One region of the Robertmurraya sp. FSL W8-0741 genome, then DNA from elsewhere that is predicted to be linked to it. Evidence: riboswitches for the same ligand, from Rfam matches in the RefSeq annotation. Region 1 holds a riboswitch; the other holds the start of a gene.
What was found. A riboswitch is a leader RNA that binds a small molecule or an ion and turns the genes downstream of it on or off. The one in region 1 is predicted to bind glycine.
Positions count from the first base shown of each region.

Region 1 (16,572 bases):
TAACTGTAATTGAGGGGAAAAAAGGAAAAAAGAAAAAACGGGCCTCCTTTTAGCAAATAGGTTCGGAGCTATAAAAACGGGAGTTCAATTTAATTGGGCTCTTTTTTTTGATTACAAACTTAATTAATGTTGATGAAACATGGCTCGATATTTTCACTATCCAGTCTTCTTTCCCTCACACTCCCTATATTTCTTAATGATAATGCCGACTAACTAAAAATTAGTAAGACCAAGTTTTAAAAAATTTGGTTGTGCGATTGTAGCCAAGCTCAAATAATAATCGTTTTCTTTCTGGGGTTAGTTCAAAATCAGTTGTCAGCACCCCTTCAGTTGGGATAAAAATGATGTTTTTTTCATGCTTACGTGAAATGTAGCGAGAGTCATGGGCATCTTTCATTGTCTCAAACAATGCTTCAAATAGATTGATAGCATTATTAATTTCATTCTTTGGAAGCTCATTAAGATGATGACTCAGTTTAATCCCTAAAACCGGGCGTACTTTTTTCACATTCTCTTTGTCAAAAAGCCACATTGGAAAATTACTTAATACTCCACCATCGACAATAATACTAGGTGTGACACTGTTTTTAAGTTTTACTGGCTCAAAGAAATAAGGAAGACTACAGCTCATCCTGATCGCCTTCGCAACTGAAAAAGCATTGAGATTAATGCCGTAATTATGCAAGTCATCCGGTATCACCATTAAGCGCCCGTTTGTCAAATCGGAAGCAATTACCCTTAATGTCTGTGGTGGTAAATCAGCAAAGGTGCGAATACCTCTAACCGCCAATTTCTTTTCCAACCATTCTTCTAAATTATTTCCTTTATAAAGCCCCATTCGCCAATATAATAATAACCATTTCGCAACCTTCGTTGGGATAAAGGTTCTGCGCTGATCTAAAAAATTTACTAAATCCAATTCGTCAATCAGCTGATAAACTTCCTTGCTTGTGTAGTTAGCCGCAATTAAGGCAGCGACAATTGAGCCTGCACTTGTCCCAGCTACTCGTTTGAATTTAAGTCCCCTTTCCTCGATGGCCTGATAAGCCCCGATTAAGGCAAAGCCTTTGATCCCTCCACCTGAAAAAACTCCATCTATATACATAACGGTCACTCCTTAGATGTTTTTCATTTCTTCGTTGCAGGACCTATTGGACGATTCAAAATGCGGCAACATACAATATTACTTGCCTACAAACAAGGGCGACATCTCTTAGAAATAAGCTTTTTACATAAATAAGCAGGAGTCTATCAAAATAGTACAGTGGACATGAAAAAAGTGTTTTTCGGTAAACATAGAAAATTACCTGCATGGCTAAATCTTAAAACAAAATATATGTAAAAATTTTTACTGCTTGAGAATATGAAGTAGCCACCTTATTCAATAAGGTGGCTTCAGATGACTTGACGTCTTTTTTATTATTAGCTTTGTTATATGTCGGTGTTGATTTTTGGCTCGTTTTCTCCTATCGCTTCATGGAATCAGAAGACCTTTCAGCAGACTGTCGACAAAATCCATCGAAAGGGCTCCCTATCGATGGATTTTGTCATTTTTGGATTGGAATTGCGCTAAAAACGTTGATTTCCTTGCTTTCCCGGGGGCGTGCGCCGAGCCTCCTCCTCGCGGATGCTCGTGCGGAGTCTAGGCTGTCACGCTATTGGGGCCACTGAAAATCTTACGTTATTTTTGTCCCTATCATTCATGGGAACAAAAAAAAGCCATTTTCTCTCGTTTATGGAGAAAGAAATGGCCTTTTTTCCGCTGTTTTTACTTTTTTTCACTGAGTAACTTTATCATTCTTTTGAGATTGACTACAAATATCGTCGTTGCTCCTTGCATTTGCAAACCAAATAGACCCTTTGATGATGCAACATCATACCCGTGTCTGTTTTTTAATTCACTATTTTTGGCTTCAATTTTATACCGAGATTTTGCTAAATTCTTAAACTCTGTGTTCTAAATTTCCCCGTTCTGTCCGAATACTCCTCTCCATTTATACCACTGTAAAAGTCAGTTGAATGGACAACTCCCCCCCATTTTTACTAAGTTTTTCAGTGGCCTAACGCTATTCCCCAGGAGTCAAGCGCCTTCCGCTCCCATCAACTCGTTTGGCACCCCTAAAAGCAGGTGGCCAGTTCTTTACATTCATGACAGCAAACGTAAGCATCGCCTGCATAGACTTGTTTTTAAGACCTCGTAAGGTTGTCCATCGCATCCCCTGCTTTTCCTTCGCATCCGCAAAAACACGTTCAATCGTCTCCTTGCGTTTCGCGTAGATCTGTTTGATTTCATCGTTGTAACGTAGATGTTCCGCCTCTTCTATGTAAGCCTTCCACAATAGGACATTGTATAAGTTTTGGAGGGTGTTTCCTTTCCGTACACGGGGATAAAAACGGACATTCTGCACAAATCGCTGAATTTGATTGCTATTGCCGATCTCCTTCCTTCGTTTTCGTCGTGTACTTGAAGACAATTTCTTTATTCTCTATTCAAAAAGAGAAAGTGGATTGGAGTGGAGGATGGCGACAGCTGAGGGAAGCGGCTAGGCCCCGCCCGCGAAAAAGTGCCCATCCGGAGTGGAAATCAACCTACGCTATTTAGTTTATTTCTATTTTAAAAGAGAAACTTTGGTTTCCCATGAAATGAGCCCAAAATCATTTTAACTACCATTCTATTTAACAAAGCCTGATTATTAAAAAGAAGGCGATAAAGTTCGCAAATCTCCGCTTCATGCCCCTGTTTTCCGTTTTAAGAGCGTTCGCCAAGCGATGTTACTGCCCCTTCCATTAAAATATGTGGCACATGACGTAAACGAGCAAATCGAGTCACTATTGATTTATACACCGCACGACGCCTAACTATTTTTCAATTATAAAAAAAGTAACCTCTTGCGGCTCTACCGAAGAGGTTACTTTTTATCTGACTTTATTCAAAAAGAGAGTTCGACTCGCTTCAAAGAATTAAAGTCCGCATTTTAATTGCGTATTACAGTTGGTACATGTATTACATCCACCAATTTCTTTCACTTTTCCTTTACGGCATACAGGACAAGTATTGCCCACTTCAGAGCCGATTGTCACATCTGTTGAGCGAAGGTCACTGATCGTGTCTACAAGTACGACATGCTGCTTTGGCGTTTCTTTCTTTTCCTCTGGCTCTTCAAAGCTGTTTTCTTCCGCTTTCAATGTCAGTACTTGTGAATCACGAGAACCGTCGACGTAGACTGTTCCACCTTTTGCACCACCGCGGTATAATCTTTCATATACTTTTTGAACCTGTTCTACGCTATAGCCTTTTGGCGCGTTAACCGTTTTACTAATTGAGCTATCAATCCAACGCTGAATGACACATTGAACATCCGCATGTGCTTCAGGAGCAAGCTCCATCGCTGTTACGAACCAATTTGGCAGATTGTTTTCATCTGCTTCTGGGTGACTTTCCAAATATTCTTGCACGATATCTGCTTTTACCTCAATAAACTTCCCTAAACGTCCACTTCTGAAGTAAGAGAAGGAGAAGTAAGGCTCGAGGCCAGTAGATACTCCAACCATTGTTCCAGTGGAACCCGTCGGAGCAACAGTTAGTAAGTGTGAGTTTCGAATACCGTGTTCTAAGATTGATTCACGAATATCTTCAGGCATTTTTTTCATAAAGCCTGTTTCTGTGAAGGCCTTACGGAGACGATTTGTTTCTTCTTCTGTGTCAGCAGTTAAGAATGGGAAGCTTCCCTTCTCTTTCGCCAGCTCTACTGAGGTTCTATATGCAGTAGTTGCGATCGTTTCGAACACTTTATCTACAAGCTCATTGCCTTTTTCAGAACCGTACTCTGTTTCACAGTAGATTAGTAAATCATGTAGTCCCATCACGCCTAGACCTACACGACGCTCACCTAGAGCTTGTTTCTTATTTTCCTCCAGAAAATAAGGTGTAGCATCAATCACGTTATCTTGCATGCGTACGCCAACTTCAACGGTACGCTTTAACTTTTCAAAGTTTACTGTTTTTGTTTCTTTATCTGCCATTTCAGCTAAGTTAACCGCTGCTAAGTTACAAACTGAGAATGGTGCGAGAGGCTGTTCGCCACATGGGTTTGTCGCAACGACTTTTTGACCATAGCTTACCGCATTTGTCATGTCGTTCGCATTATCAATAAAGAAAATTCCTGGCTCTGCTGAGTAAGTTGCACAAATGTTGATAAGGTTCCAAAGCTCTTTCGCTTTGATTTTACGGTACACACGTACTTTGTGACCCATTTTCTCCCACTCGCGTACATCGCCAACATTATGCCATTCTTCATTATAAGTTTTCATTTCTTGAGCATTGTAATGTTCTACATCTGGGAAACGAAGCTCATACTCTGCATCGTTTTCAACAGCATCCATAAATTCTTTTGTTAAACATACAGAAATATTAGCACCTGTTAAAAACTCAGGGTTGTGAACGGAATAATTCCCACCAGTGCTTAGCTTTTCTTCTGCTTCAGCCATAATGTTTTCGCTGAATCCACCTTGTCCAGGTATATGTCTGTAGTTCAGGATTCCTTGATACATCGCTTTTTCCTGTTCTGTAAGTGGTGTAAATTTTAATTTTTCTTTTGCATATTTTTTAATTGTTTCATCGTTTGTCGTTTCAAGTAAGAAACGCAGAATTCTTGGGTTTTGCATTTTGGAAATAATAAATTCGATAATGTCCGGATGCCAATCCGCCAACATAATCATCTGTGCCCCACGCATATTGTTACTCCTCATTAATTGAGGGGTGTGGACATTTCTGCCACACTCTTGCACTCTCATGCAAGGTCAGACTATATCATCAAGGAAGAAATTTTTTCGAATTTCAACTAGTTTTGTAACTCCATGTTTATAAAGTTCTTTTAAAGATTAGCTTAATATTCTCTATGCTACTTATATACAGTTTCGAGCAACCTTTTTCTTAATTGATTTTGGTTCCTTGACTTTTATTAAGTAACTTTGCTATCTCTACTTGACTAAAACCTTTATGATGGAGATTTAGAGTTGAGTTGATTTAATTAATTCTTCCTTGTCTCGCGCCCCATAAGAACGTCGCCGTATCTTACGGTTTACTTCTTCCATATCTCTAGCATCCGTTGCCTCTCTTAACCCGAGCTTTAGGAAGTTTCAATAGTCGTTGAACCTTTATCTTCGTTTCCAAAGATACTTGGCTGCTGATTGCCCAATCCTTTTTATTTTCAAACCTTCACGCTCACCGTCACCAGTCACGTTGTAGTAAAAAAGGCTCTAAGGGTGTTCCAGCAATTCGCGAGATTTTTCTCCCGCCATGGTCTTAACGGGATCCACCTTGTTCAACTAAATGTGTAAGTTTCGCTATATCATCCAACCAAGATACTGAACCAGATGATTTTCCGTTCACACCTCGTGCCAGAGTGTTGCGCGGTCTTAAAGTAGAACCGTTTGTTCCAACGCCGCCGCCACGGCTCATAATTTCCATCACCTGCTTACGGTGTTCGGAAATCCCCTCGCGCGAGTCTTGAACAAAAGGCATTACGTAGCAGTTAAAATACGTTACATCTGTATCAGCACCTGCACCGTACAAAACACGCCCTGCCGGAATAAAATTTAAATGAACAAGTTCTTGATAGAACTTCTCAAACCACTCTTGTCTCTTTTCTTCCGTTGTTTCAACAGATGCCAAGCCTGTTGCGTTGCGTTTCGCAATTTGTTCGTAGTAAAGCTCTAACGGCTTTTCGATTACATCTAGTGAACGATTGATAACACCAGTGCTTGCTTCTTCTGGATCATCAAGTACACCACGATACTCTTCATCTACAAGAACTTGAGCCCTTTTTTCTTCCCAATCAATCTGTAAAATTTGACCAAGGCCTCTAGCTGGAAATTTCGGATCCTCTTTAATAGTCAGAACGACGAAATCCCCGTTCGTAAGCGTAATTTTTTCTGTATCCTTAAAAGTGTAGCGATCTAACATAACCAATCTAGAAACACCTTTATGGGTAATTTTCATGTCTGGGGTAATGGGATGAACTTGAGGAAACAATCGGATGTCCTTGTTCAAACGCTCCACATCAATATTTAATTTTTGTCCTAACGCAACAGACATACACACAACTCCTTTAAATTAAATCCTTTTTAGTCTATTGAATTATCGGTAGAAGAACACTAGTTAAATCTAGCTGTAATTCAAATTACTATTAAATTATCACACCGCTCCAACAAAATCAATATATAGTATGTCAAATATTTAAACCACTACTATATATTGTGTGTGCAGCAAAAAAAATAAATTTTGTCAAACACAAAAACGATTAAAAACTTGAGAAAAAGAGAGATCGTCCGATGTTTTCAGCATATATTGATAAATTTTAACATATTTCAACACTTGCGCTTTTTATAAACCAGGACAAAAGATTCATGTTAAAAAAGAAAAAGATAAAACGAACTTTATGCCGTTTATCTTTTAAAATTCCATTCATCACTTTCATATCTTCGTTTTGCTAACATATTGACAGAGTCAAGCTGTTTCCGTGATAACTCAAATGGTGTCAGTTCGATCTGTAATCCATTTTCAAACCCCGTTTTAAAAGCGCGTTTTGCTTCTTCCAGCGACACTTTTTGCTGACTAATTTCATTAATGGCCACAGCTTTATTTTTAAATGCCTTTTGCATTCTTTCTTTCACTCTATCATTCGGATAGTTAAATAAGCTAAAGAGCTTATCTTCATCTAGATCAAGGAGAATCGAACCGTGTTGAAGGATAACTCCTTTCTGTCTCGTCTGTGCACTTCCTGCAACCTTTCTGCCTTCTACAACGAGCTCATACCAACTTGGTGCATCAAAGCAAACAGCAGAACGTGGATTTTTTAATGATTCTCTATCTTCCTCCGTCTTTGGAACAGCAAAATACGCATCCATCCCTAATTGCTGAAAGCCTTGCAGGATCCCCTCTGAAATAACACGATATGCCTCTGTAACGGTTTTAGGCATGTCTGGGTAGTCCTCAGAGACAATGACACTATAGGTGAGCTCATGCTCATGCAGCACACCCCTACCGCCTGTCGGTCTGCGAACAAAGCCTAATTCATGCTTCCGAACCGCTTGCATATTAATTTCTTTTTCTACCCTTTGAAAATATCCAATTGACAAAGTAGCCGGGTTCCATCCATAAAATCGGATAATCGGCGGAATGCTTCCCTCACTGTGCCAATCAAGCAATGCTTCATCTAATGCCATATTGAAGGAGGGAGAGCAATCTCCTGAATCGATAAAACCCCAAATTTCTTTTTTCATTTGTAACCCTCTTCTTTAATACGAAAATTCATGTCGATATAGTAGACACTGAATAATAGCATAACAAACCAGTGCGAAAAAAAAAAGAAATAGACACTGCTCAGATTGTCGACAAAAGGTAGTGAGAAGCCCTTCTCGCTACCTTTTGTCGTTTTTTTGTTTAGGAATGGTGGTATTTTTTGCTCAGATGCTTACTTCCCAGGAGAGGAAACGAAAAATTTGTCCAATTTCCTTTACTATCTTATTAAATCACCTATATAATATTATTTGGCACATTATTTGTGTGGAAGGAGAAAGGATATGAACGGATTTTATATTTTGCTAATATTGACAGTTGCATTTCTTGTATATAGCATAATCAACTGGCTCTACCAAAGAAAGATTGTTAAGACTCTTACTGAAGAAGAGTTTCGTGCAGGATATCGAAAAGCACAATTGATTGATGTTCGGGAACCGAACGAATTTGAGGCTGGACATATTCTTGGTGCAAGAAATATTCCCCTTTCTCAAATGAAAATGAGAATGAAAGAAATCCGTCCTGACAAGCCTGTATACTTATATTGCCAAAGTGGCATGAGAAGTAGCCGTGCCGCGCAAACCCTTCATCGTAAAGGCTATAAAGATTTATCGCAACTTAAAGGCGGATTTAAAAGATGGACAGGCAAGATCAAAACAAAAAAATAGACAAACAAAGAGCTTTGCACATGGGCAAAGCTCCTTTTCATTTGGGACGATAATACGCTTTTGATGTTTCGCATTTCGCATAAGATAGTCGAAATATTATACAACAACAATATTAAGCACACTACCTTTTATTAAAAATTATATTATAGTTTTTGATAGCGCAAGATCGGTTTTCTCGCTGCCGTTGTTTCATCAAGACGACCTACGACTGTAGAATGCGGAGCCTCTTGAACAATTTCTGGATTCTCCTCCGCTTCTTTGGCGATTTGGATCATCGCGTCACAGAAGGCATCTAACGTTTCCTTTGACTCCGTTTCGGTCGGCTCAATCATGATGCACTCCTCCACATTCAGCGGGAAATAAATCGTTGGTGGGTGATAGCCAAAATCAAGGAGACGCTTAGCAATATCCAATGTTCTCACCCCAAGCTTTTTTTGACGCTTCCCGCTTAGGACGAACTCGTGCTTACAATGTCTATCAAATGGAAGATCGTAGAATGGCGCCAATCTTCTCATCATATAGTTGGCATTTAGTACCGCATATTCTGTTACAGCTTTGAGCCCATCTGGACCCATGCTGCGAATATACGTATAAGCACGGACATTAATTCCAAAATTACCATAATAAGGTTTAACGCGACCGATTGAGTGCGGACGGTTATAATCCAGTACATATTCGTCTCCCTGCTTCGTGACGACAGGCTTCGGTAAAAACGGAATTAAATCTTCCTTCACTCCTACAGGTCCTGAACCTGGACCACCGCCACCATGGGGGCCAGTAAATGTTTTATGAAGGTTTAAATGGACGACATCAAAGCCCATATCACCTGGTCTTGCTTTTGAAAGCACAGCATTTAAATTGGCACCGTCATAGTATAGCTTCCCACCGGCTCCGTGGACAATTTCAGCCATCTCTACGATATTTTCTTCAAATAGACCTAAAGTATTAGGATTTGTCAGCATCAATGCTGCTGTATCTTCTCCAACTACGTTTCGTAAATCTTCCAAATCTACTAATCCGTGCTTATTTGACTTCACTGTTACCGTCTCAAAACCAGCTACCGTTGCGGATGCAGGGTTTGTTCCATGTGCAGAGTCAGGAACAATCACCTTCGTTCGTTTCGTATCTCCGTTTGCTTCATGATAAGCGCGAATCATCATTAAGCCAGTCCATTCTCCATGGGCACCAGCTGCAGGCTGTAACGTAACTTCATCCATGCCTGTGATTTCAATTAAATGCTCTTGAAGGTCATACATAAGCTCCAAGGCACCTTGGACAGAGCTCTCATCCTGCAATGGATGAATATGAGCAAAGCCATTAAAGCGAGCTACATTTTCATTAATTTTCGGATTGTATTTCATCGTACAAGAACCGAGTGGATAGAAACCAGAATCGACCCCATGATTTCGCTTCGATAACGCAGTGTAGTGACGCATAATGTCGAGCTCCGATACTTCCGGTAATTCCGCTTCTTCCGCTCGTAAATAGCCTTCCGGTAAAAGCTCGTTCACATCAACCTCTGGAACATCCATTTCTGGAAGGCTGTAACCAACTCTGCCTCGCTTGCTAAGTTCAAATATAAGGGCTTGATCTTCTTTATGCATGGAAATCCCCCATTTCTTGCGCAAATGTATCGATCTCTTCTTTCGTTCTCAACTCTGTAACCGCTACTAACATGTGCTGTTCGAGCTCAGGGTAATCACGACCTAGATCGTAACCACCGATAATTCCTTTTTGCAGGAGGGCTTGATTCATTTCTTTCACAGGATTTGAAACCTTTACGACAAACTCATTAAAGGATGGACCGTCAAAAACAATCTCCAACCCTTTTTCTTGCAAGACCTTCTTTGCATAATGGGCTTTCTGGATGTTTTGTAGCGCCATTTCCTTCACGCCTTTTCTTCCTAAAGCGGTCATCGCTACAGATGCAGCTAATGCATTCAACGCTTGATTCGAACAGATATTTGACGTTGCCTTATCACGACGAATATGTTGCTCACGCGCTTGAAGAGTAAGAACAAACCCTCTTCTTCCTTCATCGTCAGTCGTTTGTCCAACTAAACGGCCTGGTACTTTTCTCATCAATTTGCTCGTGACAGCAAAATAACCACAATGCGGACCACCGAATGCTGTAGGAATACCAAATGGCTGCGCATCCCCTACAACAATGTCTGCACCAAACCTTCCAGGAGGAGTTAAGGCACCAAGAGCTAATGGATTACTAGAGACAACAAACATCGCTTTTTGTTCGTGGGCAACCTCTTCTATCTCTGCCAGCGGCTCAAGTCGGCCAAAGAAATTTGGGTATTGCACAATCACTGCTGCAGTATCCGAATCAACCATTGACTGTAACGCTTCCAGATCGGTAATCCCATCCTTTTGCGGAACTTCAATGACTTCGATATATTGTCCCATTGCGTACATCTTCACGACTTCTTTTGATTCTGGATGAACCGCGCTGGAGACCAGTACTTTCTTTCTGCGTGTTTGACCTGCACTAAGCATGGCTGCTTCGGCGAGAGCCGTTCCACCATCATACATAGAAGAGTTGGCAACATCCATTCCTGTCAGTTCACAGATCATCGTCTGAAATTCAAAAATGGCTTGTAATTCACCTTGAGAAATCTCTGGCTGATACGGTGTATAGGCTGTATAAAATTCTGAACGTGATAATACGTGATCGACGATAACAGGCATATAATGATCATATACACCTGCTCCTAGAAAACTAGAATGAGACTTTAAATCAGCATTTTTATTAGCTAATCGAGTCAATTCTTTCAATAGTGCAGATTCCGATTTTGCTGCTTTAATATTATAGTTTCCCTTAAATTGAACACTTTTCGGAATATCATCAAAAAGCTCCTGAATGGAAGAAACACCGATCGTATCAAGCATTTCTTTTTGGTCGGCTTCAGTCATCGGTAAGTAACGATGCTTCATTGCGGATTCCCCTTTCTTTTCCTGGCAAATTTAGTTTTCATTCCTTTTAAGAACGAGTTCGTTTATAAAATGGAGTTGGGATCACTTTCGCTTTTACTTTCTTGCCGCGAATTTCAACTGCCACTTCTGTATCAGGCGCACCAAATTTACTTTCAATAAGTGCCAAGCCAATATTTTTCTTTAATGTAGGTGATTGAGTACCAGTAGTCACATCGCCAATTTTTTGATCATCGATATAAACTGGATAGCCATGGCGTGGAATTCCTCTTTCGATCATCTCAATACCAACTAATGTACGAGGAACACCGGACTCTTTTTGCTTCTTTAACGCTTCTTTTCCAAAGAAATCAGCTTCTTTATTAAGCTTTACGGCAAATCCAATCCCAGCTTCTAACGGTGAAATTCGCGGTGAAAGCTCTTGACCATAAAGAGCTAAAGTTGCCTCGAAACGCAACGTATCTCTTGCCCCTAAGCCGCATGGCAAAACTCCGTCATCTTGTCCGGCTGCTAAAACTTCATTCCAAATCAGAACAGCATCTTCACTCGCGCAATAGATTTCAAAGCCATCCTCACCAGTGTAGCCAGTTCTAGAGACAAGCGTTTTCTTTCCTGCTATTTCCACTTCAAGCTGGAACTTAAAGAAGCCAATCTTACTTAGGTCTTCCTTTGCCAGCTTTTGCAATACCTTTTCTGCTATTGGTCCCTGTAATGCTAGCTGAGCCATGCTCTCAGAGATATTTTTGAGCGTAACCCCTTCATCGACATGCTTCTCTAGCCAATTATAATCTTTCGTAATATTTGCCGCATTTACCACGAGTAAATAATCATCTTCCCCTAGTTTGTAAACGAGTAAATCATCCACTGTGCCACCATTTTCATAGCACATAGCGGTATATTGAGCACCACCAGCACTCAACTTTGAAATATCATTTGTCATCATTTTTTGCAGATAAGAAAGACTGTTTGGACCTTTAACTTCAATCTCCCCCATATGAGAGACATCAAATAATCCTGCCTTAGTTCGAACAGCTTCATGTTCCTCTTTAATGCTGGAAAACTGTACAGGAAGGTCCCATCCGCCAAAATCAATTGTTTTTCCCCCATATTGTTTGTAAACCTCAAATAAAGGAGTGCGCTTTAGCTCAGACATTACATGATCCCCTTTCTTATTTTTACTTGGTATTTATCAAAACCCGCTTAAAAAAGCGAAATTTAATCGAAAAGCGGAAGCGCCTTGCTCATCGCCGTACAAACTGGAAGAGCTTCGACTTTAGATAAAGGAAACTTGAATCGTGAAGCGATTCATAGTTGACTTATCGCAGTGAAAGGACCTGAAATTTGCTAGGCGATTGGCGCTGGTGCTAGACCATTTTCAAAATCAAACGTTATATCTCTGTCCAAGAAAAAAAGGACAGAGCTCCCCCTTTTCATAAAAGAAAGGTCTCTGTCCTGGCACCTGAAAGTTTACTTACTTGAGTCTTCATGCTGTATGAACACCCCGTAAGCTTTCCCCTTTGGTGGCTTCATTCTTCCTGTCGAAGCACTCTCCAGAGTTGCGTCAAACAAGTGTACTTTTGCCTGAGAGATTCACAAATTCATGCTTGCTCCTTCGGCGCTACAACGTAGTCTCTCCCCTTGTTCTCATCCGCGTTTATAAAATTTTCCCAGTTGGTCATACTATAAAGTACGAGTTAATACGAATAAATCGAGATCATTACAAAAGAGGTATCACATAAAAACGAACATTTTGTTGTTTTGCGCATATATTCATTCATATCATAACGATTGTTTATCCTAAAAAAAACATATTCGTTCGCTTATAGTCAACATGTGACAAAATTTCTAACTTTCAAATACATCCTACCATGTACATAATATGAGGGCAATATCTTTTTCTGAAAAGCTACGATATTGTTGAGCAAGTGATTTAAGAATCATTATGTATGAAACAAAGGTTTCATATACCTTTCAGTTATGCTAAAAAGCCATAAGAAAACAGGTTTTCCATGGAATCAGAGAGAAAATAATCGAAAAGTCATCACTGACATATGACAAAGTTTCGAAAACAAGAGTTCATAATCATTTCATTTATTCACAGAAAACACGAGTTAAAAGGAGCAAATACTATGACGGTAGAAATACAATTCGATACATCATGGGCAGATGGTTTTTTTCAAAAAATTGAAGATGACGGTCCTTGGGGGAATTGGGACTTATACAAACTGGCAATCGAAGTGGAAAAACACACGGTCATTGATGATTTTGAGGGCTTACAGGCTCCAAAACATCTCCCTCAGCTAACACCATTACCGCATCAGCTTGAAGTAGCAAAGCGAGTTGTGGAAGATATGAATGGGAAAGCCATATTAGCCGATGAGGTCGGATTAGGAAAAACGATCGAAGCAGGCCTAATCTTAAAAGAATATATGATTAGAGGGCTCGTAAAAAAAGCCTTAATTTTAGTCCCTGCATCCCTTGTCACACAATGGGCCAATGAACTAACGAGTAAATTTTATATTCCAGCAGTCGCCCAAAAGAAAAGCTACGTTTGGGAGCAATATGATGTCGTCGTATCATCGATCGACACAGCCAAGCGCAATCCTCATCGCGACATCATTTTCCAACAGGATTATGATTTAATTATTATCGATGAAGCTCATAAACTAAAAAATAATAAAACGAAAAACTATGAATTTGTCCAAAGTTTAAAAAAGAAATTTTGTCTTTTATTAACAGCCACTCCTATCCAAAATCGCATAAGTGAAATCTTTAATCTTGTCTCCCTATTAAAACCTGGACATTTAGGGAATGAGTCCGCTTTTTATGAAAAATATAAAAGAAATTCACGTTCATTAGATGATAATGAGCATTTAAAACAATTAGTCAATAAAGTGATGATTCGCAATCGCAGAGCAGACACCGGCATTGAATGGACTGATCGGCATGTAGAAACAATTCCTATCGAGTTTTCACAGGAAGAACAGCAATTGTATGATGCCATTTCTGAGCTAAGGAGTGAGGATAATTGGATGGCGACGAGCGCTTTTTCAATCATGACGTTGCAAAGGGAAGCATGCAGCAGCCGTGAAGCTGTCTTCGTAACTTTGAAAAACATGCTTGCGAAACAGGAGTCACCAAGTCCTGCATACGAGCAGCAAATTCAAACACTCGCGGAAAAGGTACAGGCAATCCAAAGGAATTCAAAAGCAGAAAAGGCTCTCGAGCTGATTCGAAATATTGATGATAAAGTGATCATTTTTACTGAATATAGGGCAACGCAAATGTATCTTCAATGGTTTTTAAAACAAAATGGCATTACTTCCGTTCCATTTAGAGGTGGATTTAAGCGCGGAAAAAAGGATTGGATGCGCGAATTGTTCCAAAAACACGCACAGGTATTAATCGCGACAGAAGCAGGTGGAGAAGGGATTAACCTTCAATTTTGTCATCATATCATCAACTTTGATTTACCCTGGAATCCGATGCGGCTCGAACAAAGAATTGGCCGGGTTCATCGCCTTGGTCAAGAGAAGGATGTTCACATCTATAACTTCGCAACTAAAGGAACGGTGGAAGAGCATGTATTAAAGCTTCTGCACGAAAAAATTTCTTTATTTGAAAAAGTCGTGGGCGAACTTGATGATATTCTCTCCAAGCTTGAGTTCGGCAACTTTGAGGATTACTTAATCGATATCTTCGGCCACTCTACCTCAGAAGGAGAAATGAAAATTAAGATGGATAATCTTGCTTCAATGATTCAATTTGCCGAAGAAATGAAGGGGAGTGAAACGAATGCAGCAGCAGGAAATTCAACGGTTTCTTAAAAATTATTTTCAGGCCAACGGCTGTGAGATTATCGAGGAAGAAAAAGGGTATATGACGGTGCAATTAACGATTGAATTAGACAAGGAACTGATGAATCGACCGTTTTACTGGCATTATCTAGAAAAAACAGGTGGAGTACCCAATCCGATGAAACTGACCTTTATCACCAATCAAGAAGCAGCGCCAGAGCATATTAAAGGAGAAGTCATTCATTTTGGCTCCCCTCGCCTTCACCAAATCTTTCAATCAACGAAAAACTTGGCTGCTTACATTCGTTTATACGAAAATCATCGCTTTACATCAGGTCAGCAAGTTCCATTAAAACCGTGGCTAGGTCTTAATGTTCGCATCTCTTATCAATGTGATCGAAAAAGGGATGTGTTTAAATCACTTGGTTTGCAGCTTATCAATGGACAAATTGTAGAAAATTTCCATGATCGTCTTCTAAATTTACAACTTACACCGAAAATCCCTGATTATTCATTTACTCTTTCACCGCTTATCATGCCGAAAAGCGGTGTTTCAAGAATTAAAAATCAATTAGTGAGAGAAATTGAACAGGAGGATGACAATTGGGCTGTGGAAGCAAGGGAGCGTTGGAATAAAGATTTACAACTGCTGGAACATTTTTACGAGGAAATAGAAGTTGATGAAAAAGGCGAAACATATGAGAATGAAAAAAAGGCCCTTCAAGACCAATACGAGCCTAATGTGAAAATTTCTATCGTCAATGGAGGTCTCTTTTATTTGACCGATCGGGCAGTATAAGGAAAAAGCTACGCAAATTTTTTATTTAAATCAATAATTAAGTTATGTCATTAAAATTGAAACAGACACATTTTATTAAAACATAGAAAAAGGATAGACGAACACTTCCATTTCATCTATCCTTTTATGGGAAAAATGGCATTTTTTCGCATAACAAATTATATGTTCGATAATATATTGCTCCAATACGATTTGCCGCTGCACCCATTCATTCAATCATTTCGAGAGTACATATTTCAAACTCTCATCGTTTCACTTAAGGTTGTAGTAGAACATGCGATCAGTTTAGAACCAACGCAAACAAAAAAGTACACCACTATATAAGTATATAAGTGATGTACACAGCTTGTCAGCAAAAGGCAGCAAAAAATCGAATGGTATAAAATGCGTTCATTCTCCAGTCCCTTGCTTCAATGGGACTTTATCTTCTTTTCTTCTTCATGCTTATAAATGCATACGGCAGGAGACCAAACCAACGGTACCAAAAGCTTGCCTTGCCACCTTTTCTTTCTTGCTTAATCTTTATTCGCTCGTCTTTTGGCTGGTCAATATATTTCACGACTGTTTCTGTAATATACTTTACATAATCATTTGTTTTCACTTTATCGGCACTCCTAACAGACTCATTGTCAGTAGCAGTATATCCGAAAATAAATATTCTATTACCACCAACAACAAAGTAGACAGAAATTTGCTAAAGAGCTTAGTTTCGTTCCGTCCATTTCACCATTTTTTGCAGTTCCTGATCAAAATACCCTACTCCTGTAAGTTCCCCTTGAGATGAAGTAAATAATCGAAATGAAATTTGCAGTTGCTCAGGGTCAAGTTCTTCGATTTGGTACGTAACAGTGCCGTTTTCATAATGGAATTGCCCCGTTTTCTTAAATTGCTCTTCTGTAATTAACAATATTTCAACCTTTTTTAAAGATTGGAGAAACATAAATTGGTTTCTCTCAAACTCCGCAAGTTCAAATTGAAATCTTTTTTCCATCACATATTGCTGAAAGTGAACAGCTAAAAAGGATGAAAATAAAAGCAAAATACAAAGGGTTACAGGAAAGGTAAATC
Region 1 covers NZ_JBBOQG010000001.1:2,031,412-2,047,983, reverse strand. The annotation lists gene NST02_RS09875 (SA1362 family protein) at 1-53, shown strand, start outside; gene NST02_RS09870 (patatin-like phospholipase family protein) at 221-1,105, opposite strand; partial or broken gene NST02_RS09865 (IS5/IS1182 family transposase) at 1,769-1,948, opposite strand; partial or broken gene NST02_RS09860 (transposase) at 2,067-2,472, opposite strand; partial or broken gene NST02_RS09855 (vitamin B12-dependent ribonucleotide reductase) at 2,962-4,734, opposite strand; partial or broken gene NST02_RS09850 (ribonucleotide reductase N-terminal alpha domain-containing protein) at 5,309-6,097, opposite strand; gene NST02_RS09845 (lipoate--protein ligase family protein) at 6,448-7,284, opposite strand; gene NST02_RS09840 (rhodanese-like domain-containing protein) at 7,585-7,968, shown strand; gene gcvPB (aminomethyl-transferring glycine dehydrogenase subunit GcvPB) at 8,112-9,572, opposite strand; gene gcvPA (aminomethyl-transferring glycine dehydrogenase subunit GcvPA) at 9,565-10,911, opposite strand; gene gcvT (glycine cleavage system aminomethyltransferase GcvT) at 10,958-12,061, opposite strand; glycine riboswitch at 12,468-12,556, opposite strand; gene NST02_RS09820 (DEAD/DEAH box helicase) at 13,038-14,735, shown strand; gene NST02_RS09815 (YqhG family protein) at 14,704-15,504, shown strand; gene NST02_RS09810 (YqzE family protein) at 15,926-16,105, opposite strand; gene comGG (competence type IV pilus minor pilin ComGG) at 16,208-16,572, opposite strand, start outside.

Region 2 (16,572 bases), 2.2 Mb from region 1:
GCTGATATTGAAATGCCCAGTCTTTCAGGCTATGAGCTAGCAGATATTATCCATTCACACGCGCTTAATATAGCCGTTATTTTTGTAACGGGAAACAGCGGTTATGCTGTTCATGCATTTGAATTAAATGTCCATGACTATATTATGAAGCCTTATTCGAAAGAACGGCTCATCCACTCAGTTGAACGTTTATTAGAAAAGACAAAATCAACAGATATTGCTGGAAGGCTTTATATAAAGAGGAAAAATGACATCCATATCATTCAAAAGAAAGATATCGTTTTTATCGAACGTTCTGGACGTTCAACAACAATTTTTACAAATTCGGGTCCAATTAAAACGTATCAAACTTTAAATGAATTAGAAGGGGAATTACGGGAAAGAGACTTTATCCGTTCACATCGCTCTTTCATCATCAATATTCATTACGTTAAAAACTTTTCCTTATATGCAAAAAACTCCTATATTGTAACTTTCGAAGGAATAGAGGAACAAGCTATGATCACAAAGGAAAAGGTTGACTTTTTACAAGAGAATTATTTTTAGAGGTGAAACAGTTGAAAATCAAGCTTTATTGGGGGATGCTCTTCTTGTTTGGAGTACTTCATCTCTTCATTGTATCGGGAGCACTCATCCCTGCATTCATCATCGCAGCCCTATTTACCTTCATATTACAGAAGAAAATGATCATCCGTATCTTCTCTCTCGACAACACGGTGAATGGCCTTTTACTAATCATCCAAATCGTGCTTCTTTTATTGCAATTTCATGAAGCCTCCAATTGGGTATATATCATCATACTACTTAGCTTTATAATCATCGAATATATTCGTCTTAAGCTGTCGCATATATTCTTTTTCATGAAAAAAGAAATTGCTGGATTTGAAGAATATCGGCACCAATTAAACGAGACCTTTCGCATCGTTAGAAGCGAACGTCATGACTTTCTAAAACATATTTCTGCCCTCCATTATTTGCTGGAGAAAGAGCAAAATAACGAGGCGAGAGTTTATTTAACAAACTTAGTAGATGGATATGAAGAAACAAATCTTTCTATTAAAGGCGAACAGGGCAGCGTCGCAGGGATTCTTCATCAAATGTATCAAAGAGCAAAATCTGCCAATATTGAGGTTGTTTATGACCTTGAAGTTCCGCTATCTTCCCTTCCCCTTGCCGACAAGGAGATTGTCACATTAGTGGGAAATCTTTTAGCAAATAGCATTGAGGCCAGTGAAGAATGGCAAACAGCACGCGGAAAGCAAGCCAATATAACACTGCAGTTTTACAAAAAAAGCGGTCTATTCCTTTTAATTTGCAAAAATAATAGCTTGCCAATTCCTGTCTCCATCCTCGATCAGCTCTATGATTCTTATGGGCATACGACAAAAGGAGATGGCCATGAGGGACTCGGCACAAAGCTCATCCAAAACATTGTTCAAGACCATCAAGGCTTTCTCGATTTTACCCATAAGAATGAAGAATTTCACGTAAAAATTAAAATCCCCGCGATTCGATAAAAAAACAGTGGCTCTCATGTATTTGGCATGGGAGCCACTGTTCTTATTTCAGAAGGCTGTATTTGTCATCTCGGATTGCTCCACTTGGAGTGGTCTATGAGGACATGCTTGGCTTTGTTTTCGCTATGCTTTGTCCTCATGAGCCCTTTATGAGGACACACTTTGCCTTTTTTGGCTGTTCTTTGTCCTCATGAACCCTTTATGGGGACACCATTTGCTTTGGTTGGCTGTTCTTTGTCCTCATGAACCCTTTATGGGGACACCATTTGCTCTTTTTGGGCTTTCTCTGTCCTCATGAGCCCTTTATGTGGACATCATTTGCTTTGTTTAGCTGTTCTCTGTCCCCATGAACTCCTTATGTGGACACCATTTGCCTTTTTTGGCTGTTCTTTGTCCCCATGAACCCTTTATGTGGACACCATTTGCCTTTTTTGGCTGTTCTTTGTCCTCATGAACCCTTTATGGGGACACCATTTGCTTTGGTTGGCTGTTCTTTGTCCTCATGAACCCTTTATGGGGACACCATTTGCCTTTTTTGGCTGTTCTTTGTCCCCATGAGCGCTTTATGTGGACACCATTTGCTCTTTTTGGGCTTTCTTTGTCCTCATGACCCCTTTATGTGGACATCATTTGCTTTGTTTAGCTGTTCTCTGTCCCCATGAACTCCTTATGTGGACACCATTTGCCTTTTTTGGCTGTTCTTTGTCCTCATGAACCCCTTATGAGGACACACTTTCCTTCGTTTTAACTGTTCTTTGTCCTCATGAGCCTTCTATAAGGACACCATTTGCCTTTTTTGACTGTTCTCTGTCCCCATGAACCCCTTATGAGGACACACTTTCCTTCGTTTTGACGATCTCTGTCCAAATGAACCCTTTATTGGGACAAACTTACTCTGTACTGAGCTTTCTTTGTGCCTATGACCCCTCTAAAAAAACATACTGCGCGAGTTTTGTCTCCACCAAGCCATGATAGTAGTGATGCGCTAATAAAAAGAGGAGTTGCACCGCTCTATTGCTTTTTCATGTATTCAATTGTCCGCCTTAGTCCTTCTTGGTAGGACGTGCGCGGAACTTCATCAAACATTTGTTCATATTTAGAGCCGTCAAGCACAACTGGTTCTTCATTTAAGTAAAACATTTCCACTACTTCTCGCATGAATCGATTAAAGAGGCCAAGGAATTTAATCATATTTTTTGAAACTGTGGAAACACCTTTTTCATAGCCAGTTAATTCCCGCAAAATCGCAATGATTTTCTTTCCAGATATCGTTCCGTAGGCTGGAATATTCCAATTTTGACCATAGCTTCTCTCATCGAAAGCTAAATTCACAATTGCTTTGGCGCCGTCAGGGGTAAAAATAAATTCCCTTCTAATATTTTGATCACCGACATAGAGGGCTCTTTTTCCTTTTACAACACTATCAAGTGTATAATGCAACAGCGTATTTTGTGCGTTAGGGCCATAAAAATCGGGAAAGTGAGCAATTAGGGCATCCACTTCTGATTGTTTAATTAAATTTTCCACATTTAAGCGCACTCGTCCTTTTTGCGTATGGGGATTTTTCGGGAAATTTTCATTTACCTTTTCTCCAGCACTGCGCCCATATGCATATATATTATCTACGCAAGCAAGCTTTGCCCCACAATCTTTAGCAGCCAGAATAATATTTTTCATAAATAGCTCCAGCTTTTCTTCCCATTCAGGATATGGAATATTAGCCGATTGGAAAATGACATCCACATCCTTCGCTGCCCTCTTGATATCTTCTACCTCAAAAATGTCGCCTGCAAAAAAATGCAAATTTGGAACGTCACCAAAAAGGGATTCAAGTTTACTTTTTGTTCTCGCAAATGCAGTGACCTCTACTCCCCGTGCTATTAATTCGTTAACAATCGAAAATCCCATTCCACCTGATGCTCCTAAAACAAGTGCCTTTTTCATTCTTCTTCCTCCTTTTATTGACCACTGGTTAAATACAATTAAAAAAAATTAGTGAATGGCTCTTAACAGAAAATTTGCATGAGCCTCGGCCAAGCCCTTCACCTCTTCAAATCCGACAACATGACGGCAATAGTGCGTCACAAAGCCGTGTAATGAAAGAAAAATGAACCATACATCTTGGATTGAAACATTCTTTCCACATAAAGAATAAACACTTTTCGCAAATTTTTCATACGTATGGTTCGGTTCCTCATTAATAAAGTTTCTTACCTCTTCATCTTTGATTAGAAACATTATTTCATAATGGCTTTGATAAGTTAGCCCAAATTTGATAAAGCCAATAAAAATCTCCTTTAATTTCTCACCAGGTTCCATCTCTTTTTTCATGATCTGATCTAATACTGTATTTAACATGGAAAAATGATTTTCTACTAGCGCATAAAAAAGCTCTGCCTTATTTTTAAAATGATAATAAAGCGCTCCATGACTGTACCCTAATTCCTTCGCAATTTGTCGCATTGATACATGCTGGTAGCCTTTTTCAGAAAAGAGATCTCTTGCTGCATCCATTATCATTTCTTTTGTCAATTCTTGTTGTACAGTCCTTCTCGGTGTCATATTGCCCTCCTAACTAATCTTTTAATAATTACAGTTTAAAATATATTTAACCACCGGTCAATTAAAACAAAGAAAAAAGCAGAAATTTTTCAATTTATTCCTGCTTTTCTCCTTTCAATACGATAACCTTGCTTGCACCGCTCGTTAACATCCTCGACTACAAAAAGATGGTTTTCTGGCTTTCTCCACGGTCCGGAATATAACAGAGCTGTCCATCACTTAAAGAATCTAGCTCCATTTCAGTACCTGCAAAAAATGCATTTAAACTAATAAGTATAGCAAGAATAAAGAATTCAACACCTTAGAAAGTCATCTACCAAATTGATTAGCCTATATGAATCAAAGCAGAATGAGCTTTTTCACCTTCTACTTAAATAGCCTCTTCATTAAGCTGATCGAAGGCTTGCGTTCAATCTTTAAACTCCGGCACTCTCTTATTACTGTACCCTGACCTTCAAGGGGTTGTTATGTTACATTGCTTAAAAGATATTTACACTCTAGTTGTTTGCTTCTCGACATCTTCATGATCTTTAGATAAAAACCATCCTGCTGCCGCAATTCCAATTAAAACAGTATAGAAGATCAGCTTCCATAATGTCGAGTGAGCGAACTCATATGGGATGACTGCAATATCTGGATGCGCTAATGTTAATACAACCAGTTTTACCCCAACCCAGCCGACAATGGCAAATGCAGCCAACTCAAGACCTGGTCTTGCATGAAGGAGCTTCACAAATAAATTTGCTGCGTATCTCATAATGATGACTCCGATTAAACCTCCGGCAAAAATAACTAAAAATTTTCCTCCATCCATTCCGCCAATGTGAGGAAGGTTTGTGTTTGGCAGCGTCATTGCCAAAGCAACTGCTGCCAAAATAGAATCAATCGCAAAAGCAATATCCGCAAGCTCTACTTTGAAAACTGTCATCCAAAATCCAGACTGCTTTTTGGGCTCTTTTTCCTCTTTCTCTTCTTCATAATTTTTCTTCACAAACTTTCGTACGATGTGATTGATCGAGATGAATAATAGGTAGAGGGCACCGATAGCCTGAACTTGCCAAACATCAACAAGAAAGGAAATGACAAACAAAGAAACAAAACGAAAAACAAACGCACCCGCCAACCCATAAAATAAAGCCTTTCTTCTTTCATCTTCTGGGAGATGCTTTACCATTATCGCCAGCACAAGTGCATTATCTGCAGCTAACAGGCCTTCTAAAGCAATAAGCAAAAGCAACACCCAACCATATTCTAATAAAATTGAAATATCCATGTTAATTCTCCTCCTAGTTCGTATCATTATCTTTTTATCTTTTCCAAAAATCGCTTAAATCACATTGCCTTCACCTTCCTTATTCTCACTAAATAGAAAAGGCCTTTACCGATATCGGTAAAGGCCTAAAAACAAACAAAAAGACCTTTACCAGTGGTAAAGGTCTTGCTAACTGTCGGTTTTAACGATTATGACAAACCAGTCGCCAACAAAGCCGAGAGACAAATATCTCCGAAATGACGACTTTGTTGTTAAAGCTACTCCCCTTTAGGAGAACGATATTTGATTATATATTTACTATAATCGATCACTAAAACATTCGTCAATCATTATTTCGTTGTTTTAAACAAAATAATACAATTGTCCTCCATAAATAGTGTGATGGTGATGCTATTTTCTATAGGAGGAATTACGATGGAAAACAACCGTGATCGACGAGCGGTCGAAAAGCAATCAAATTGCTGATTTTGTTGGCAGTGTAACCCTTCGAAGGCTTGCTCTATCTATTTGGAAGAACAAAGATATCTTATTCATTCAGCGCATTATTTAGAGCTTCTGTGAAAACGTTAATAATATCAGCCGGATGCTCGATGCCAACGGATATTCTCACTAACTCCATTGTAATTCCTAGAGCTTCGCTTCGTTCAGGTGGCAAAGCTCGATGAGACGTCTTTAATGGATGAGAGACCGTCGTTTCAACTCCCGCTAGAGTTGGGGCAATTTTTATCCATGCTAACGATTTGAAAAAAGTATCCACATCTACCTTTTCCCCCAACTTTATTGTGACAATAGCACCAAAGCCATCGTTGGTTTGTTCAAACGGGTAATAGACCTTTTCAATATTTTGATTATCGAGCAACGCCTTGGCCAATTGTTTTGCATTTTCTGATTGGCATTTCATCCTCAGCGCCAATGTTTTGAGGCCGCGGCTTGTCAACCATGCTTCAAAAGGACTGACATTAGCGCCGAGATTCACAACCTTGGCTCTTGCCTTGGCAATTAAATCCTCTCTTCCTACTAACACTCCTGCAGTCACATCACTATGACCGCCGATGTATTTGGTTGCACTATGAACAACTAAATCGATCCCGATAGTATAAGGATTGCTGTGAAAAGGGGTCGCAAAAGTATTATCTACAAGTGTTTGTAAGTTATGTTTTTTTGCAAGCGTCACCACTTGATGCAAATCTTCTACTCTCAACAATGGATTGGTAATAGACTCTGTATATAAAAGCTTTGTATTTGGTTGAATGGCTCTCTCAACTTCTTGATACTCTGAAAAGGAAACAAATGTTGTTTCGATCCCAAGGTTTTGAAGCTCTTCTTTTAACAAAAAGAAGCTTCCTCCATATAAATCATCTGCAGCAACAATATGTTCCCCACTTTTCACAACAGCAAGAACCCCTGCTAAAATCGCTGATAACCCGGATGATGTGGCAATGCCAGCTGGAGCACCTTCAATTGCAGCCACCGCTGCTCCTAGTTCATCTGGATTTGGATTACCTGTACGTGAATACAAGTAATTTCCTTTCCCTTGATAATAATCTTCAAGCTCCTCCAAATCAGTAAACACAAAGGCAGAAGTTTGATAAATAGGGGTTACTTTACTCTTTATCGGTTTCTTATCCTCTCGATTTGGATGCAATAGGATCGTTTCAAACTTCTTTTCCAAAATATTCACCTTCTCCTTTAAATTCCATAGATTGATCATTAGATCAAACCTTTTGGAATTGCAAGCAAATATTTTTAGATAAGCTCGTGAACATCTTTATTTTGAATCGTCATTTTAAAAATTCGGTCGTATAAAATGGCAGAATAACGGTAGCTCTTAAGGCAATCCAAATCCTATAACTTTCAAGTAAATGAATCACTTGAGCATGATCAAATTCAAACTGGTATCCGATCCCTCCTAATATGAAAGCAGCTGGGAGAATAACTGAGCGGTAATTTTTTACTGTTTATATCACAATCGCATTAAATTTTTTAGTCCAGTGAGCCTTTGGTTTATGATAAACAGCAAACCAATGCCTATCGTGCGCCATTTTTAAAAGAAGAAGCATAGTCGTGCTTGTGACTATGGCACTTTCTCGTCCCTCGAAATGTTTGTCGGTGCGCAACAAAAATAAGGCTGCAGACAAACCTGATCTTCCCGTTTATCTACAGCCGTATCTCTTGATATAAATTAAGTTTGCTTAGTTGCCAACAAGTTTCGATTTTACTTGCGGTTTTGCTGTTTCTTGTTGGGGATCTTCCGATTCTGTTGAACGTTTAATAAAAAATGCTAGGATAAATGCCAATATCGTAATGATCGAAGCTATGAAAAAGGCATCATTAATCCCTTCTAACATCGCTTGCGCTTCAATTTGTAATTTCATTGCCTCTGTCGGCTGTGTCGTTAATGATTTCGCAATTTCTGTTGCATGTGTTTCAGTGCGGGTTGACATAACAGTGACTAACAGAGCCGTACCAATCGCACCTGACACTTGGTTAAGAGTATTGTTCATTGCCGTACCGTGCGGATAGAATCGTTTTGGCAATTGATTTAATCCGTTAGTGGAAACAGGCATCATGACCATCGACATGCCTAACATGCGAATCGCATGTAAAATCATGAGATGAGTATAACCTGTTTCAAACGTAAGTTTACTAAATAAAAAGGTTGTTACGATCATAATGCTCAACCCAATTATTGCTAAAATCTTTCCGCCAAATTTATCAAATAGTCTTCCTGTAACTGGTGACATCAATGCCATTGCTAACGCCCCCGGCAACATTAATAAGCCAGCATCCATTGGCGATATCCCACGCAATGTTTGGACATAAATGGGAAGCAAGAGCATTCCTGAAAACATTGCCATGTTGACAACCATCGTAATTGATGAAGAAAGGGCAAACATCGGGTATTTAAAGACATGGAAGTTCAACATTGGTCGCTCTAATTTTGCTTGGCGAAGAATAAACCACACTAATGTAACGACCCCTACTGTAATCGCGCCATATACGTGGATACTATCCCAGCCTTTATTTCCTGCTGAACTAAATCCATATAAAACTCCACCAAAGCCTAAGCTTGATAAAATTAATGAAAATAGGTCAAGGTGAAGATTTGATTTTTCCTTTTTATCCTTCAATAAGAAAAAGCCAAGAATGAAAATTGCTGCAGCTATTGGCGTAATGAAATGGAAAAGCATTCTCCAATCATAGTGCTCAATAATCCACCCTGATAATGTTGGACCAATTGCAGGTGCAGCCATAAGGATCAATCCAAACATCCCCATTGCTGTTCCCCTTTTTTCAACGGGGAAGCTTACTAGCATCACATTCATCAAGAGCGGCATCATCACCGCTGAACCTGAAGCTTGCAGCATCCGTCCCGCCAGCAAAAGCGGAAATGCATGAGCCATTCCTGCTACTACTGTGCCAATAGTAAATAAACCCATCGCCACTAAAAACAAACGGCGAACACTATATTTTTCAATTAAAAAAGCGGAAGTTGGAATTAATACTCCGTTAACGAGCATAAACCCTGTCGTCAACCATTGTACGGTTGACGGACCCACTTTCAATTCTCCCATAATGGATGGCAATGCGATATTTAATAACGTATTATTTAAAAACGCAATAAATGCACCAACCATTAAGATCGCAATGATGCCATATGGTGGACGACTAGACTTTCCAATCGTGTTATCCATTGTGTTTCCCCCTTAGACGTATAGTACATTATATTATACTCGGATTTCACATAAGACTTATCATATACCAGCCGTTCAAAAAAAGCAATTGAAAAAAACCAGATTTTTTACCACATTGAGGAATTAATCAAAATCATGTACTATCGAATTAGACATTTGGTACAATCTCTCTATTAAAGGTGATGAATATGAAAGACAGAAAACAGCATGTGATTAAAATGGCGCATCAACTATTTATCGATAAAGGCTTTCAAGCAACCTCTATTCAAGACATCCTCGATTATAGCGGCATTGCTAAAGGAACCTTTTATAACTATTTTTCATCTAAAAACGAATTATTAATCGCTCTTTTCACAACCCTTTATAAACAGATGGAAAAAGAACGAAACGATTTGCTAATCGGACAAGATCCTTCAGATATAGAAATTTTTATAAAACAAATGGAGCTGCAGCTCGAAATGAATCGTTCCAATAATTTAACAGCCCTTTTTGAAGAAGTTTACGTTTCTAATGATGAGGAGCTTAAACAATTTATTAAAATTGGCTCCTTTAAAAGCTTACGTTGGTTATTTGAACGATTTGTAGCGATTTTTGGCGAGGATAAAAAGCCATATTTATTAGATTGTGCCAGCATGTTTATGGGCATTTTAAGCCATATGCTGAAAAATTATTCGATTGCTGTAAAATCTCCACGTGCGATCCATCTTGTAGTCCGCTACAGCGTCAACAGGATTGCTAAAATTATTGAAGAGGTCTCCCACTCTGGCGAACAGCTCCTTAAACCAGAACTTCTAGACGCGTGGAGCCCGAACGGAAAAAAGAATAATCAAGCCTTTCAACAAGCTTTGCATCGCATCATCCTTAGCTTAAAAAAGCCATTTACTCAAAATATTGGTTCAAAGAAACAGCTCGAGTTACTTGATTTCATTTATGAAGAATTAATCAATAGACAAGAGCCCCGTCTTTCTCTAATTGAAAGTGTCCTTGATACGCTAAAAAAGGATCCGCAATTAAAAAACACAACGGGTATGCAAAAGCTTGAAAAGTTCATTAATGAATATGTAAAAAATGAGAAATAAAGATTTTTTCATTGATTTCTTGGCAAGACATTGTTATATTTTAAAAATAATTTCATATTGAATCATTTTTAAAATTGATTCACTTTAGCGATGAATGTTATGGGTAACACTATAACAGGAGCAGCTTCTGGAGAGACCCTTGCGGCGCCGAAGGATTCACAATCTCAGGCAAAAGGACAGAAGAGTAACATTTGTTATTCTACGTCTAATGGAGATTGGGAAACCAGTCTCTTTTTTTAATACTATTTTTTGAGGTGATTTAGTTGGAACAAAAAAGAGCCATCGTCAGTGTAATTGGAAAGGATCAGGTAGGAATAATTGCAAAAGTTACGACGATCTTAGCTGAAGAAACAATTAATATTCTCGATATTAGTCAAACTATCTTACAAGATTTTTTTACAATGATGATGATCATTGATGTGACAAAATATGAGGATTTGGAAGCTTTACAACAAAAGCTTGCCGATTTAGGGGAAGCTCTCGGATTAACGATCAATGTCCAGCTCGAAGACATTTTTCAGGCCATGCACCGAGTGTAAGAGAGGAGAACGAACATGAATTTTGCCGTTAATGAAATGATGGAAACAATCAGAATGGTGCAGATGGAAAATCTTGATATCCGCACAGTGACGATGGGTATTAGCTTGCGAGATTGCGCAGATTCTAATTTTGAGCAAATGAATAAAAAGGTTTATGAGAAGATTACCTACTATGCAAAGGATTTAAAAATCACTGCTGAGAAGGTAGAGCGAGAATTCGGAATTCCGATTATCAATAAACGGATTTCGATTACGCCGATTGCGGAAATTCTTGGTCATGCTTCCGTTGAACAAGCTGTCGAACTCGCAAAAACGTTAGATAAAGCAGCGATCGTTCTTGGCGTTGACTTTATTGGTGGCTATTCAGCTCTCATTCATAAGGGCATTTCCGTCGGTGAACAAACGCTGCTGGATGCTCTGCCCGACGCCTTAAGTGGTACTGAAAGAGTATGCGCCTCCGTTTCAGTAGGAACGACACGCGCTGGCATCAATATGAACGCTGTTCGCAAGATGGGAGAAATTATTAAAGAGGCAGCGGAAAAAAGCAAGGAGCAAAATGGTCTTGCCTGTGCAAAACTCGTTGTGTTTTGTAATCCTGTTGAGGATAATCCTTTTATGGCTGGCGCCTTTCACGGTGCAGGTGAAGGAGATGTTGTCTTGAACGTGGGAGTGAGTGGTCCAGGTGTTGTATTAAGTGCATTGAAACGATACCCTCATGCAGACCTTGGTGAAGTAAGTGACATCATTAAGAAAACTGCATTCAAAATAACTCGTGCAGGTGAACTTATTGGTCGTGTCGTTGCCGAAAGGCTTGGCGTTCCATTTGGAATCATGGATCTCTCCCTCGCCCCAACCAATGCGATGAATGATAGTGTCGCGGAAATTCTGGAGGAAATTGGCTTGGAACGAGTTGGCACGCACGGAACCATCGCAGCTCTTGCATTAATGAATGATGCCGTTAAAAAAGGTGGCGCGATGGCCAGTTCCTATGTTGGTGGCTTAAGTGGCGCATTTATCCCTGTTAGTGAGGATAACGGAATGATTCGTGGGATTCTGGATGATGCCCTATCGTTATCAAAGCTCGAAGCGATGACTTGCGTCTGCTCCGTTGGCCTCGATATGATTGCATTAACAGGGGATGCTACTCCGGCTACATTAGCAGGGATTATTGCCGATGAAGCTGCAATTGGAATGATAAATAAAAAGACAACGGCTGTTCGAATCATCCCCGTTCCCGGCATGAAAGAAGGGGATATGGTCGAATTTGGCGGATTATTAGGACGAGCCCCTGTCATGGGAGTAAACCCTTATAGTTCTGAAAAGATGATCAATCGTGGCGGACGCATTCCTGCTCCGTTACAGTCGTTAATTAATTAGTCAATGAGGCGGATTTTATCCGCCTCATTTTTAACGAGTTTATGCGTTTCACCAATATCGACTTTTTGCTCATCTTATTTTGCATAAAAACTAATGTACATCTCTATCAACATATTTTCCATAGTCCGGAAGAGCAATTTGCTCAAATTCTTGCACCAATTTCGTTAGACTTTTAGTTAAAAGTTCTCCGGACATCGGTAGTCCATGCCCTGTCACCGCAACAGTTGGATTTAATCCATGCAACCGTGTCACTGATTCCTTTGCTGCTTTCCAGTCATTCGTAAAATATCGTGGTGGTCCGCTAATTTCTTGTTCTTGCGTCATGACTTTATATAAATATTCCTGTTTCACCGTCACAAAGGCGTCTCCAACAATTAATGCCCGATCCGAGTCTCGAAAAAGTGAGACGTGACCAGGCGTATGTCCAGGTGTGTGTATCCATTTAAATCCTGGCATAAATGGTACTGTACCATCATTTGGTAGCTTTTGGACATGCTTCCCTAAATTTACTGGTTCATTTGGAAAGAATTTCGACATCTTCGCTACCATTCCACCTTCCACTGTTGGATCCGGTTCAGGGTAACTCTTTTCTCCCGATAAAAATGGCAGTTCTAGTTCATGTCCATAGACGGGAACATTCCAATGTTCAATTAGTTCAATAATACTTCCAACATGATCAAAATGCCCATGAGTTAATAGTATTGCTTTTGGGCGACTCCCAATTCCGAAGCGCTTCTCAATTACTGCAATGATCTCCTCCGACGCTCCGGGCATTCCTGCATCTACTAAAACAAATGCGTCAGCAGTGCCGACTAGAATGATGTTTACAATTTGAATCGTATGTGAATACAAATCGGGTAATACTTCTATTCCAATTCCGCTTCCTATCGAAGTGGCGGGAATAAATGTGTAGTCACTACCGTAATTCATTTCTTTGTCCACTAAAATACCTCCTAGTATGTCTCAGCTAGCATTATTTTCCCCCTTCAATAAAAAAATGATGCCCAGAGAATTCTGAGCATCATTTTTTTATTCTTATAAATCTTCAATTGAATCTGCTTCAACATAAGTAGGTACGACAAGACCAATTGCTGCACCTTCAAGGTTTGGACCTAAGTCTACCAGCTTATCTCCGTACTCTTCCATGTACGATGCATGTGTTCCTGGTAACCATGCTGCTACCATTCCATCTGCATCTCCTTCAGCAACTGCCGCAAACATTGGACCTGCATCTAGTTGTAGAAGATCGACATCATAGCCGATGCTTTCTAATACTTTCCCCACAACATTTGTACTTGCAATTTCAGAATCCCAAGCGACATAAGCAAGCTTGATTTTTTCGCCGTCAACTTCTTCTGCACCATTTGTCCATTCAGCCACTTTATCTGAATTTTCTTCTACCCATGCAGCAGCCGCTTCAGCGGGATCAGCACCTTCTTGAATTTCAACCATGACATTTGCCATATCATCTGGAGTCCAGAAAAATTGGTCTAAAACAGTGTAAGCACTTGGCTGTTCTTCTTGCAATCCTTCACGTACTAACGTTTGAATTACTTCAGCTTCACCATACACACCTTTCGGATCCTCTAAATATTTCAAATCAAACTTCGCGAATTTCCAGTGCGGCGTCCATCCAGTGACAATAATTGGTTCTTTCTTGTCATAAGCTTTTTGAAGCTCTGAAGCCATAGCAGCTGAAGAAGATTCAACAAGAGACCAGTCCGCTAAATTTTCATATTCTTCTAGCGCAGTCTCTGTCGCTTGCATGATTCCTGCACCAGGCTCAATTCCAATAATTTTATAATCTACTTGCTCGCCGATTCCTTCATTACCGCCGTCAGCCGATTCTCCATCTCCACTTTTGCTACCTTCATCATTTCCACCACAAGCCGCAAGCAGCATTGTGAACAAAAGCGCCAATGCTAATAAAAACTTCTTTTTAAACATCAATATGTCTCCCCCTATTTTTGTTTTTTCATTCCTATATTTTGAGAAATCCGGTCTAATACAATCGCTAAAATGACGATCGCCAGACCAGCTTCAAAACCAATTCCTACCTTGATTTGAGTAACAGCTCGATACACATCGGCACCTAAACCTGGTGCTCCAACTAGGGACGCAATGACAACCATTGAAAGTGACAGCATCACACTTTGGTTGACTCCTGCCATAATGGTTGGTGTCGCTAAAGGAAGCTGTACTTTAAATAATTTTTGTTTCGTAGTTGAACCAAATGCATTTGCTGCCTCAATTAAATCCTCTGGCACTTGACGAATCCCTAAGTTCGTTAAGCGGATCGTCGGAGGCATCGCAAAAATAACCGACGCAATAATTCCTGGAACCATCCCAATGCCAAAGAAAAGAATGGCTGGAATTAAATATACAAACGCAGGCATCGTCTGCATGAAATCTAGTATTGGTGTAATAATATTTCGGGCTGTATCATTTTGGGAAATCCAAATGCCGATTGGAACCCCAATTATAATGGAAATAACGACTGAGGTTAGCACAAGCGCTAAAGTGTCGATGGTCCCATCCCAGTATCCCAAGTTATAGATTAATAAAAGTCCAACTGCTGTAAATACAGCATTTGTCCACTTGCTGACCCATAACATAAGTGCTGTAAATAGGATAATAAGAATAGCAGCAGGAACAGATGATAATATCCAAACAATAAATTCAACAAAGCCGCCGATTCCATCTCTTATTAAATCAAATAGGGGCTCTAATTGTACTTGTAAAAAATCAACAAATGTATCGACCCAATCGCCGAGTGGTATTTTTGGTAAGGTCACTTATTTCACCTCATTTCCGTTTAATTGAATATCGTCTCCTGCAAGTGCAGCCAAAATAGCACCGCGAACGATGATTCCTTTTAAACGCTCTTCTTCATCAATTACCGCAACGGGCAATGAGGCGGTAGCCACCTGTTCAAACATATCGGAAATCAATGTATCAGGTGTGACTGTTTGTAAATCGCGAATCATAATATCTTCGATTTTTTGATTTTTTTTCAATGCATCGGCTGCATCTTGAGCTGTAATCGCTCCGACAAGCTTTTGCTTTTTATCAACAATATAGAGACTAGAGATTCCCGCATCCTTCATAATTTGTAAAGCGACTCTTAATCCTCGATCGGCAAGGATTTTTTCTGGACGTTTCATGACGTGCGCTGCTGTTAATACTTTGGATAAGTCAACATCCTCAACAAATCGCTCTACATAATCGTTTGCTGGATTCATAAGGATTTCTTCGGGCGTTCCCACTTGAACAATGGAGCCATCTTTCATTAATGCGATTCTATCTCCGATGCGCAATGCTTCGTCTAAATCATGGGTAATAAAAATAATGGTCTTTTCCATTTTTTCTTGCAGTTCAAGCAACTCATTTTGCATATCTTTTCGAATTAACGGATCGAGAGCACTAAATGCCTCATCCATAAGCAAAACATCAGGATCATTCGCAAGAGCACGGGCCAAACCTACCCGCTGCTGCATTCCTCCACTAAGCTCACTAGGGTAACTGTTTTCATAGCCTTCGAGACCTACGAGCTTTAATGCTTCCAACGCCTTTTCCCTTTGCTGTTTTCGATCTGATCCTTTAACTTCCAAACCGTACTCTGTATTACTTAAAACCGTACGATGTGGAAATAGGGCAAACCTCTGAAAGACCATACTTATTTTTGAACGTCGTACTTCTCTTAATTCATTCGGCTTCATCTTGACAATATCTTGTCCATCTATAAGCACTTGACCATCGGTAGGATCAATTAATCGATTGAACATTCGGACTAATGTTGATTTCCCACTTCCCGACAGGCCCATTATCACAAATATCTCTCCGCTCCTCACTTCGAAGCTCGCCTTATTGACCCCCACAGTCATTCCGGTTTTTTCAAGTATTTGCTTTTTACTAAGACCTTCATTTAGCATTTTTACTCCTTGCTGAGGAGATTTACCGAAGACCTTCGTCACATTCCGGACTTCTATTTTTGCATCACTCATTATTTCACCTCTATTAACTTTCTAAGGCAACAGCACGACATTTTTTGAAATTTTATCCATGGTTATTAATTATACTCTTCTATAACTTTATGAACAAACTCGAAAAACAGCTTTATTCTGTTAAAAACGTATGTTCAGAAATAACTGTACAAAATTAAGTGGAGTATCCTTATAAATCATCCATATTCCTCCCAGATACTCCCGGATGCTAGAAGTTCATAGAGAAAAAGCCCGCCACATCAAGCATTTGGATGCATGGGCTTTTAATATTAGGCTTTGTTAAACAATCTTGTTGATAAAACGATTTTAACTCATTTCGTGTGCCCCCTTTCACCTATGCTGAAAGGTCCTCTAATGCCATGAAAAAAATCAACATACCAAAGCCTTATATTAAAATACTTCAAGCTGCTGTTCTTTATTAAATAGGCTAGGATAGATTAAAAAACCTAAAATGATCGCTGTTAAAGTCGCTGCCGACATAATTAAGAAGACAATTAATAATTGAAATTTGACTGCCTGTATGGGG
Region 2 covers NZ_JBBOQG010000001.1:4,207,962-4,224,533, forward strand. The annotation lists gene NST02_RS20565 (LytR/AlgR family response regulator transcription factor) at 1-546, shown strand, start outside; gene NST02_RS20570 (sensor histidine kinase) at 558-1,517, shown strand; gene NST02_RS20575 (SDR family NAD(P)-dependent oxidoreductase) at 2,529-3,461, opposite strand; gene NST02_RS20580 (TetR/AcrR family transcriptional regulator) at 3,510-4,079, opposite strand; gene NST02_RS20585 (TerC family protein) at 4,570-5,352, opposite strand; gene NST02_RS20590 (trans-sulfuration enzyme family protein) at 5,879-7,024, opposite strand; gene NST02_RS20595 (DHA2 family efflux MFS transporter permease subunit) at 7,545-9,047, opposite strand; gene NST02_RS20600 (TetR/AcrR family transcriptional regulator) at 9,236-10,126, shown strand; glycine riboswitch at 10,244-10,316, shown strand; gene NST02_RS20605 (ACT domain-containing protein) at 10,390-10,665, shown strand; gene NST02_RS20610 (PFL family protein) at 10,681-12,042, shown strand; gene NST02_RS20615 (MBL fold metallo-hydrolase) at 12,133-12,984, opposite strand; gene NST02_RS20620 (glycine betaine ABC transporter substrate-binding protein) at 13,078-13,989, opposite strand; gene NST02_RS20625 (ABC transporter permease) at 14,004-14,837, opposite strand; gene proV (glycine betaine/L-proline ABC transporter ATP-binding protein ProV) at 14,838-16,046, opposite strand; gene NST02_RS20635 (ABC transporter permease) at 16,437-16,572, opposite strand, start outside.
Region 2: linked by a shared signal. The riboswitch ahead of NST02_RS20605 (ACT domain-containing protein) and the one ahead of gcvT (glycine cleavage system aminomethyltransferase GcvT) in region 1 are both predicted to bind glycine.